Linked DNA regions of Tardiphaga sp. vice304. The protein of the gene in region 2 interacts with the protein of the main gene of each other region in a pairwise test. Links are inferred from orthologs where the notes say so. Each region holds a gene or a part of one and is shown on either strand. Other genes may lie near its edges.

Region 1 (3,627 bases), 370 kb from region 2 along the record:
GCTTTGCGCCCGCGCTCGAACATTTGCGGCCTCTGAATATCGTCGGAAGCGATGGCAGGGTTGTTGTCGCAGCTACGCGGTCGGTGGCCGAACCGCGGCTGTGGCTGGTCGGCTATGGCGACTGGACCGGCTTCGCCTCGGCGACGCTGATCGGGGTCACTCGAAGTGCGCGCGAGACGGCGCGCGAAATCGAGGTTGAACTCGGTTCGCAGTAACCAGCCGACATTCGCTGCCCGTTGAAGCTTAGTCCGAATGGCGACACGACCGGCCTTCGGTTTGACAGGGAGTACCGATCGTCAGGGCAACCGAACAAAGGGGGGCGTTTCGCAAGGGCTTATGACGCAAACGACCGTGTGCCCCGGAAGGCCGCTTGCCGGACGTCATCATCGATCGCCGGGCGGCGATCACCTGACGATGTGATCTTCAGATTAGTTGCAGACGATCTTCTTTACCGCGTGCTTGGTCACGAACCCGTAGCCGCAGGTATCGCAGGTCCAGAGGTAGCTCACCACATCGTCGGTCACGAAGGCGGAGGCTTCGGCGGCGATCATGGTATCGGCACAGACCGTGCAGGTCGGCAACTCGCTGCCGCGCGGGAAGGGATGAGACGGCTTGGTCGAACGGGCAGCAAGTGCTGGCATCGTGACCTCCTCGGCGTTGACTTCATCATCTATCATTAGCGAGTTTAAGCTGATTTGTTTGACCTTGTCGCAACACAAATGCGTTGGTTTTACGATTTTTGATTTCGATCATGTTTTGCGATGCAGCGAAGTGCTTGGTATGGCGGCTTTGCTCGACGCATCACGGTTAGTTCATCCTCGCCGTCGCAGCGCACAAACCCGCTCAGGAGACTCATCATGGATACATCTGCAGAGACAACCGGCCATCGTCCCGGTCGCGGCCGTGTGTTCGGCAGCGTCATGGAAGCGTTCGGCGATACCCCGATCGTGCGGCTGGTGCGGCTGCCGCAGCAGCACGGCGTGGACGCGACGATCCTGGCCAAGCTGGAATATTTCAATCCTGCAGCCTCCGTGAAGGACCGTATCGGCGCCGCGATGATCGTCGCCATGGAAAAGGCCGGAATCATCAATGCGGCCACCGTGCTGATCGAGCCGACCTCGGGCAATACCGGTATCGGTCTGGCCTATGTCGCGGCATCGCGCGGCTACCAGTTGAAGCTGGTGATGCCGGATTCGATGTCGGTCGAGCGCCGCAAGATGCTGGCCTATCTCGGCGCCGAGCTGGTGCTGACGCCGGCCGCCGAGGGCATGAAGGGCGCGATCGCCAAGGCCGAGGAACTGCTCCGCACCATCCCGAATTCGGCGATGCCGCAGCAATTCAAGAATCTCGCCAATCCCGAGGTGCATCGCCGCACCACCGCCGAGGAGATCTGGAACGATACCGGTGGCGATCTCGATTTCGTCGTGGCCGGCGTCGGTACCGGCGGCACCATCACCGGGATCGGCCAGGTGCTGAAGCCGCGCAAACCGACGCTGAAGATGGTGGCGGTGGAGCCGGAGGAGAGCCCGGTGCTGTCCGGCGGGACGCATTCGCCGCACAAGATCCAGGGCATCGGCGCCGGCTTCGTGCCCGACATCCTCGACCGGTCGGTGATCGACGAGATCGTCAAGATCAACAGCGCCACCGCGCTGGAGACGGCGCGGGCGCTGGCGCGGCAGGAAGGCATTCCGGGCGGCATCTCGTCAGGCGCGGCGATTGCGGCGGCGTTGCAGATCGGCAAGCGGCCGGAGAACGCCGGCAAGGTCATCCTGGCGATTGTGTCGTCTTTCGCCGAGCGCTATCTCTCGACGGTATTGTTCGAAGGAATCTGATCGAGATGGCCCAGACCCCACGTCGCCCCCGCACGCAACAGGACGCCCGCAGCGAGGCAGAGGCGGCGTTCAAGCAGACCACCACGAGGCCCGTGGAGGAGCCGGTTGCGAAACCGGCGGTTCCCGGTGTGCGCGAACTGGTCTCGCTGCGGATCGATCAGGATGTGCTCGAGCACTTCCAGCAAGACGGCCCGGGTTGGCAGGACCGCATTAACGACGCGCTGCGCAAGGTGGCTGGCAAATAGCCGGCCTGGCGCGACCGGTCAGGTCGCGCTGCGGACAGGGGCGGGGTCGGCGCTGCGCAGGTTGAGCAGGTTGCCGGCCAGGATCAGCACCGCGCCCAGCACGGTGTAGATGTCGAGCCGTTCGGCATACAGCAGCCAGCCGATCGTCGCGCTGAGCGGCACCCGCAGGAAATCCATCGGCACCACCACGGTCGCATCCGCATAGAGCATCGCGCGTGCCATGCAGAAGTGCGAGAACGTGCCGCAGAACGCGATGATCATCAGCCACATCCAGGCATAGGGCGTCGGCCATTGCCAGACATGCAGCGCCGGCAACAATCCGGCGGTGGACTGCACGATGATCATCCAGAGCACGATGGTGAGCGTCGAATCCGTGCGCGTCAGCGATTTGGTCAGGGTGATCGAGATGCCGAAACCGAAGGCGGCGGCGAGCGCCACCATCTGCCCGATATTGATCGCGCCGGCGGTGGGGCGAACGATCACGACGACGCCGATCAGGCCGAGGACGATCGCGGCGATCTTGGCGGCCGTCATCCGCTCGCCGAGAAAGAACGCCGCCATCAAGGCGATCCAGATCGGCATGGTGAATTCGATCGAGACCAGCTGGCTCAGCGGAATCAGGGTCAGGGCGAAGAACCAGCCGATCTGGGCGGCGTAGTGAACCAGGTTACGGGTGATATGGCTGAACGGCCGCGCGGTTCTCAACGTCCCGAGCCCGCCGTTGAAATGCAGGATCGGCACTAGCATCAGCAGGCCCAGCACCGAGCGGATTTCCATCACCTGAAAGACATTGAGTTCGCGCAGCGTCTCGCGCCCGGCCACGGCGACGAACAGCATCAGGATCAGCCACCCCGACATCCACAGTGCGGCGCGCGATTTGGAAGGCGTGCGATCCATCGTTCGGAAAACCGGTTGCTGCATTGCTAAGGTCGGCAATGTCAACGTCATGAAAGGGCACGTTGTATCGGCGACCGCAGGTGGTTTGGCAACGCGCAAATCCGCCGGGCTGCGATGCGCAGAGCGGCACAACGAAAAGCCCCGGCTGCGGAACAGCCGGGGCTTCGTATTCTATCTGCGACGAAAACTCAGCTGCGGTTGAGGGCGATGTTGGCGCCCTTGAACGATCCGTCCGAGGTGATGGCTACGTTCTGCTTGTTGCCATTGGTCGTCATGACCAGCTTCGCAGTGAAGGCCGGCGCCGATACGGTCACGTCGAACTGACCGTTGCCGGCGCGGCCCTGCAGCGAACCATTCACGCTACGCGTGGTCTCGGCCCAGGTGCCCGACAGCACGCCGGCCTTGGCGATGACATCGCTCTTCAATTCGAACTTGTAGCTGTCGCTGGCGCAGAGCAGGGCCTGATTGAGGCCATTGCCTTGGCTGCTGACGGCGTAGGTTGCCTTGCATCGGATCCGTTCCTTGGCGCCGCCTTCCAGAGAGATAGTGCCGGAGCCCGACCAGACGCCGGCCATGCCGGCGAAGGGCGCCGACTGGGCGAAAGCGGCCGGAGCGGAAACGCCAAGTGCTGCGCCGATGAGGCCGGTCCGCAG
Region 2 (4,865 bases):
AAGCGTGTCGCTGACGCCGTCACCGAGCAGAACTCCGCGTCGAATTTCGCCGCCAAATTCGCCAGTGGTTTCGTGACCGGGCAGGCCGACGATATTGGCAGCATGTCCGGCACGGTCGCCGGCGACCTGTTCGTCTACGGCGACATTCGCGACGTCGTCCGCGAGGGCAAGCATCTGGCGATGGGCGAGGACGCCGATCATCTGATTCTCGGGCTGGCTGCCGCGGGGCTCGCCGTCACCGCGGCGACTTACGCCACCGTGGGCGGCGCCACGCCGGTGCGGGCAGGGCTGTCGCTGGTGAAGGACGCCCGCAAGGTCGGCCGGCTCGGCGAAGGACTGACGGCCTGGGTGGGACGCTCGGCTCGCACTATCGTCGATACGCCGGCGTTAACCGGTGCGCTGGCCGATGCCTCGATGCTGCGGCCGGGCAAGACCATCACCGCGGTCAAGGCCGCCTTTCGCGGCGACAAGGCCGGCGATCTGGTCAAGCTGGCGCAGGATGCCGGCCGCGTCGGCGAAAAAGCCGGCGTGCGCGGCGCGATGGATACGCTGCGCATCGCGCAGGGGCCGAAAGATGTCGCGCGCATCGCCAAGCTGGCCGAGAAAAATGGCGGCCAGACCCGCGCGATACTCAAGATGTTCGGTCGCGGCGCCATCCTGCTGGCGGTCGGCGCCTTCAACATGACGATGTGGGTATTCTGGGCATTGCTGACGCTGTTCGGCTTCGTCTGCTCGATCAAGGCGGCGACCGAGCGCGTCACTTGGTCGTGGCTGCAACGCTCCCGAGCACGCAAGGCGCGCCGCGTGCTGCAATCGCGCCATGAAATGGCCTTGCGACCGACTCTGGCGGCGGCCTCGCTGCACGGCTAAACTGTGCCTCCCGCCGACCACCCAACACCCTCACCATCATAAACGGAATATTGGATGCCGAGTTTTCACAACGGCGCTGTTGAGATTGCCTATCTCGATGAAGGCGAAGGCGAGCCGATCGTCCTCGTGCACGGCTTTGCCTCCAGCAAGAACGTCAACTGGGTGTATCCGACCTGGGTCTCCGAGCTGAAGAAACACGGCAAGCGGGTCATCGCGCTGGATCATCGCGGCCATGGCGAGTCCACCAAACTGTATGACCCCGAAGACTATCATCTCGGACTCATGGCCGGTGACGTCCGCGCGCTGATGGCGCATCTGGGGATCTACCGCGCCGACATGATGGGCTATTCGATGGGCGCGCGCATCACCGCGCTGCTGGCCGCGAACAATCCGGAACTGATCCGCAGCGCCATCATCGCCGGTCTGGGCATCGGCCTGGTGATCGGCGGCGGTCCCGGCGAGAATGTCGCGATAGCGTTGGAAGCCGATTCGCTCGACGACGTCAGCGATCCCGTCGGCCGCACCTTTCGCGCCTTCGCCGACCAGACCCGTTCCGATCGGCTGGCGCTCGCCGCCTGCATGCGCGGCTCGCGCCGGCTGATGACAAGGGAAGAAGCCGCCGACATCAAGGTACCGACCCTGATCGCGGTTGGCACCATCGACGAGATCGCCGGCTCCGCGCAGGAGCTGCAACAGTTGATCCCGGGCTCCGAAGTGCTCGACATCCCGAACCGCGACCACATGCGCGCGGTCGGCGACCGCGTCTACAAGGAAGGTGTGCTGGCGTTTCTGTCGCGCCGGCCCTGAGGCTGGCCGGCCACCCTTGAATTGGCCGGCCGACAGCCCATTTCGGAGGCAGGCCTTGCACGCAGGCAATTCGTGTCCGATTAGGGAATGCCTGCAGAGTCAACGGCTTGGAAGGTGTTCTCGGGTTGACTGATGTTTCATCCGGCCGCCTTGCGCTTCGCGACAGCGCCGCTGGTTGTGCTATACTGCACGACCAAAGACAGAGATTTGCGAGTCCATCATGGCCGTGCAGAGCGTTAATTCGCAGACGACGAAACTGGCAACGCTGGATCCGATCTGGGATCGGATCCGCGCCGAAGCTGAAGACATCGTGCAGCGTGAGCCGGAGCTGGCGTCGTTTTTGTATTCGACGGTGCTCAACCATACGCGCCTGGAAGACTCGGTGGTGCATCGTGTCGCCGAGCGGCTCGATCACTCTGCGCTGTCGGGCGACCTGATCCGCCAGACCTTCGACGAGGCGCTGCGCGACGAGCCGGATATCGGCAATGCGTTTCGTGCCGATCTGGTCGCGGTGTTCGACCGCGATCCGGCAACCACGCGCTTCATCGATCCGCTTTTGTACTTCAAGGGCTTTCACGCCATCCAGTGCCATCGCCTTGCGCACTGGCTGCTGAACAAGGGCCGCAAGGACTTTGCCTGGTACCTGCAGAGCCGGGCGTCCGCGGTGTTCCAGACCGACATCAATCCGGCCGCGAAGATCGGCCGCGGCATCTTCCTCGATCATGCCACCGGCTTCGTCGTCGGCGAGACCGCGGTGATCGAGGACGATGTCTCGATCTTGCACGGCGTCACGCTCGGCGGCACCGGCAAGGAGAACGAGGATCGCCATCCGAAGATTCGCCGCGGCGTGCTGATCGGTGCCGGCGCCAAGATTCTCGGCAATATCGAGGTCGGCCATTGCGCGCGCATCGCCGCGGGCTCGGTGGTCGTGAAGCCGGTGCCGCACAACGTCACCGTGGCCGGGGTGCCCGCCAAGATCGTCGGCGAGGCCGGCTGTGCCGAGCCGTCGCGCACCATGAACCAGATGCTCAACGCGACCGGGCTGTGATTTTCGCGCCGCCTTGAACGGCGCTGGTGATTTCTCGACAAACAGCCTAGCCGCGGGCGTCGTCTCGCATTAAAGCTTCGCCATCAGCCCACCCCCCATCAATTGCATTGGAGACACCTGTGGACGTTCAGGAAGTCAGAAAGCTCGACGCCTATCTCAAGCGCGTGTTCGGCAACCAGAAGCTCCGCGTCGTGCCGCGGCCCAAAAAGGACGACTCGGCCGAAGTTTATATCGGCGAGGAGTTCATCGGCGTGCTGTTCGTCGATGACGAGGACGAAGATCGCTCGTTTCAGTTCCAGATGGCGATCCTGGAAGAAGACCTCGTCGACAACGGCTGAGCCTTTTCCCCTCCCCCTTGCGGGGAGGGTGGCCGCGCGTAGCGCGGTCGGGTGGGGGTAGCCCCACGGAAAACCGGTGCGTGGGGCTACCCCCACCCCGGCCTCCACTTCCAACGATGCTGCGCATCGTTGTCGTTCGGCCGACACTCCCCGCAAGGGGGAGGGATGTTACGACCGCCGTCCGTTCCCCCAATGCTACCCCCGCGGACCCGCCAGCTGCGTCGTCAGCGTGTCCATCGCTTCGCCGACGTCGCGCCATTGCGCCAGCCATGCGCGCGGGAAGCGGAAGCTGAGATCGGCGCCGTTGATGCGGCGTTCGCTCAGGCACATGCCGGGCGTCTTGCCGTCGCGGGTGCAACGCGCCACCAGAGCGGACTCATTCCCGATAAACAGGTCTTCGTTGCTGTAGGGCGTGGCATCGCGAAATGGCCGCGTCGCCAGTCCGTCCTGCGGCGCCATGACCTGATCGCTGTAGCGCGGATAGATCGTGCGCAGCCGCGTCTCCGGCGACATCACGTCATGATGTGCCGAGATCGACAGGAAGATGCGGTCGATCGGCTGCGGTGCCTCCTCGAACGCCTCGACGCTGACATGGCGTGGCACGTCGGTGGCCTGCAGCGACGGATACAGATAGCTCAGATCGACGCGTTCCTGCGGGCCCGAGTGCTTCTGCACCTTGCGGCGAAACGCGTGGCTGTCGACGTTGAACAGCGTGCCGCCGACGCTGACCGGGATCCGGTCGGGATCGCCGGCGCGAGCGCTCTGCCAGGTCGGCCACAAGAGATAGCCGATCAGCGCGATCGCGCCGAACGCCAGTGCCGCGCCGATCATGACCGGAACGAGGTGGCTGCGGGACTTGCGGCGGCGTCGCCGTATCGGGGATTGGGTCGGATAGGTGAGGGTCATGGGTACGCAGGTAAGAGACAGAACCTGGCGCCAATCAACCGCAAAACCCCCAGCACAGGGTTAACGCCGGGGCGATTTATTCGCCAGGAGTGGTAGCCATGGATTGCACCAAGGTCGCGCATTAACCTTCCATTAAGGATGTCGTGGCGCAGAACCCTGGATTTTGCGATCAAGGCGCGTTGTCGTGTGTAGGAAAGATCCTCGATGTCGCCGCAAGCGTTGAATTCCCTGTTTGAGCTGTGCATCGGCTTCGCACTGGCGGGCCTGCTGACCAGCGGATATCAGGCGCTGCTTCAGCGCCCCGCCGGCTTCGCGCTGCTGCAGCATCGCGCCAGGCCCACGGCCTTCGCCGCCGTGCCATTCCTGGTGTTCGCCGCGCCCTTCATCATCATGCGCAACACGCTGCTCGGCCGCCGCGTGGTCCAGCAATATCGCATCCGGTTCGTGATGATGGCGACCGTGCTGGCCGGCTTCTGGAGCCTGATGTCCGGCACGTTCGTGGTCATGACGCTGCGGGCCCTGGGCCTGCTGGCATAATCGCTGCAATCCATGCCAAGGTCTCCCGAAAGGGAGAACAAGAAACCATGGCGATCTACGAACTCGACGGGCAGGGCCCCGAACTTCCCGCCGACGGCAATTTTTTTATCGCCGACAGCGCAGAGGTGATCGGCAAGATCCGTCTGAAAGCTGCCGCCAGCGTCTGGTTCGGCGCCGTACTGCGCGGCGACAATGAATGGATCGAGATCGGCGAGGGCTCCAACGTGCAGGACAACTGCACCTGCCACACCGACAAGGGATTCCCGCTGACCATCGGCACCAACTGCACGATCGGGCACAACGTCATCCTGCATGGCTGCACCATCGAGGACGGCGCGTTGATCGGCATGGGGTCGATC

Evidence for each region. The genes of interacting proteins can lie anywhere in the genome.
Region 1: the proteins of cysE (region 2) and cysK interact in binary tests that used the Escherichia coli proteins (3 or more experiments, as listed by UniProt). The link is inferred for Tardiphaga sp. vice304 from one-to-one orthologs.

What each region holds. Positions count from the first base shown.
Region 1 is NZ_CP041402.1:3,572,713-3,576,339, reverse strand. The notes cover bases 1-2,844. They hold cysK (cysteine synthase A), read left to right. Parts: upstream 1-857; coding sequence 858-1,832; downstream 1,833-2,844. Other genes in these bases: FNL56_RS16950 (DMT family transporter), read right to left, coding at 2,096-2,844; FNL56_RS16955 (BrnA antitoxin family protein), read left to right, coding at 1,838-2,077; FNL56_RS16965 (hypothetical protein), read right to left, coding at 429-641; FNL56_RS16970 (ArsO family NAD(P)H-dependent flavin-containing monooxygenase), read left to right, coding at 1-215. Outside these bases: more of FNL56_RS16950, read right to left, coding at 2,845-2,974; FNL56_RS16945 (hypothetical protein), read right to left, coding at 3,163-3,627.
Region 2 is NZ_CP041402.1:3,944,199-3,949,063, reverse strand. Bases 962-3,811 are described here. They hold cysE (serine O-acetyltransferase), read left to right. Parts: upstream 962-1,897; coding sequence 1,898-2,725; downstream 2,726-3,811. Other genes in these bases: FNL56_RS18805 (hypothetical protein), read right to left, coding at 3,259-3,811; FNL56_RS18810 (DUF3126 family protein), read left to right, coding at 2,845-3,063; FNL56_RS18820 (alpha/beta fold hydrolase), read left to right, coding at 962-1,677. Outside these bases: FNL56_RS18825 (hypothetical protein), read left to right, coding at 1-870; more of FNL56_RS18820, read left to right, coding at 925-961; more of FNL56_RS18805, read right to left, coding at 3,812-3,969; FNL56_RS18800 (DUF6949 family protein), read left to right, coding at 4,174-4,506; FNL56_RS18795 (gamma carbonic anhydrase family protein), read left to right, coding at 4,554-4,865.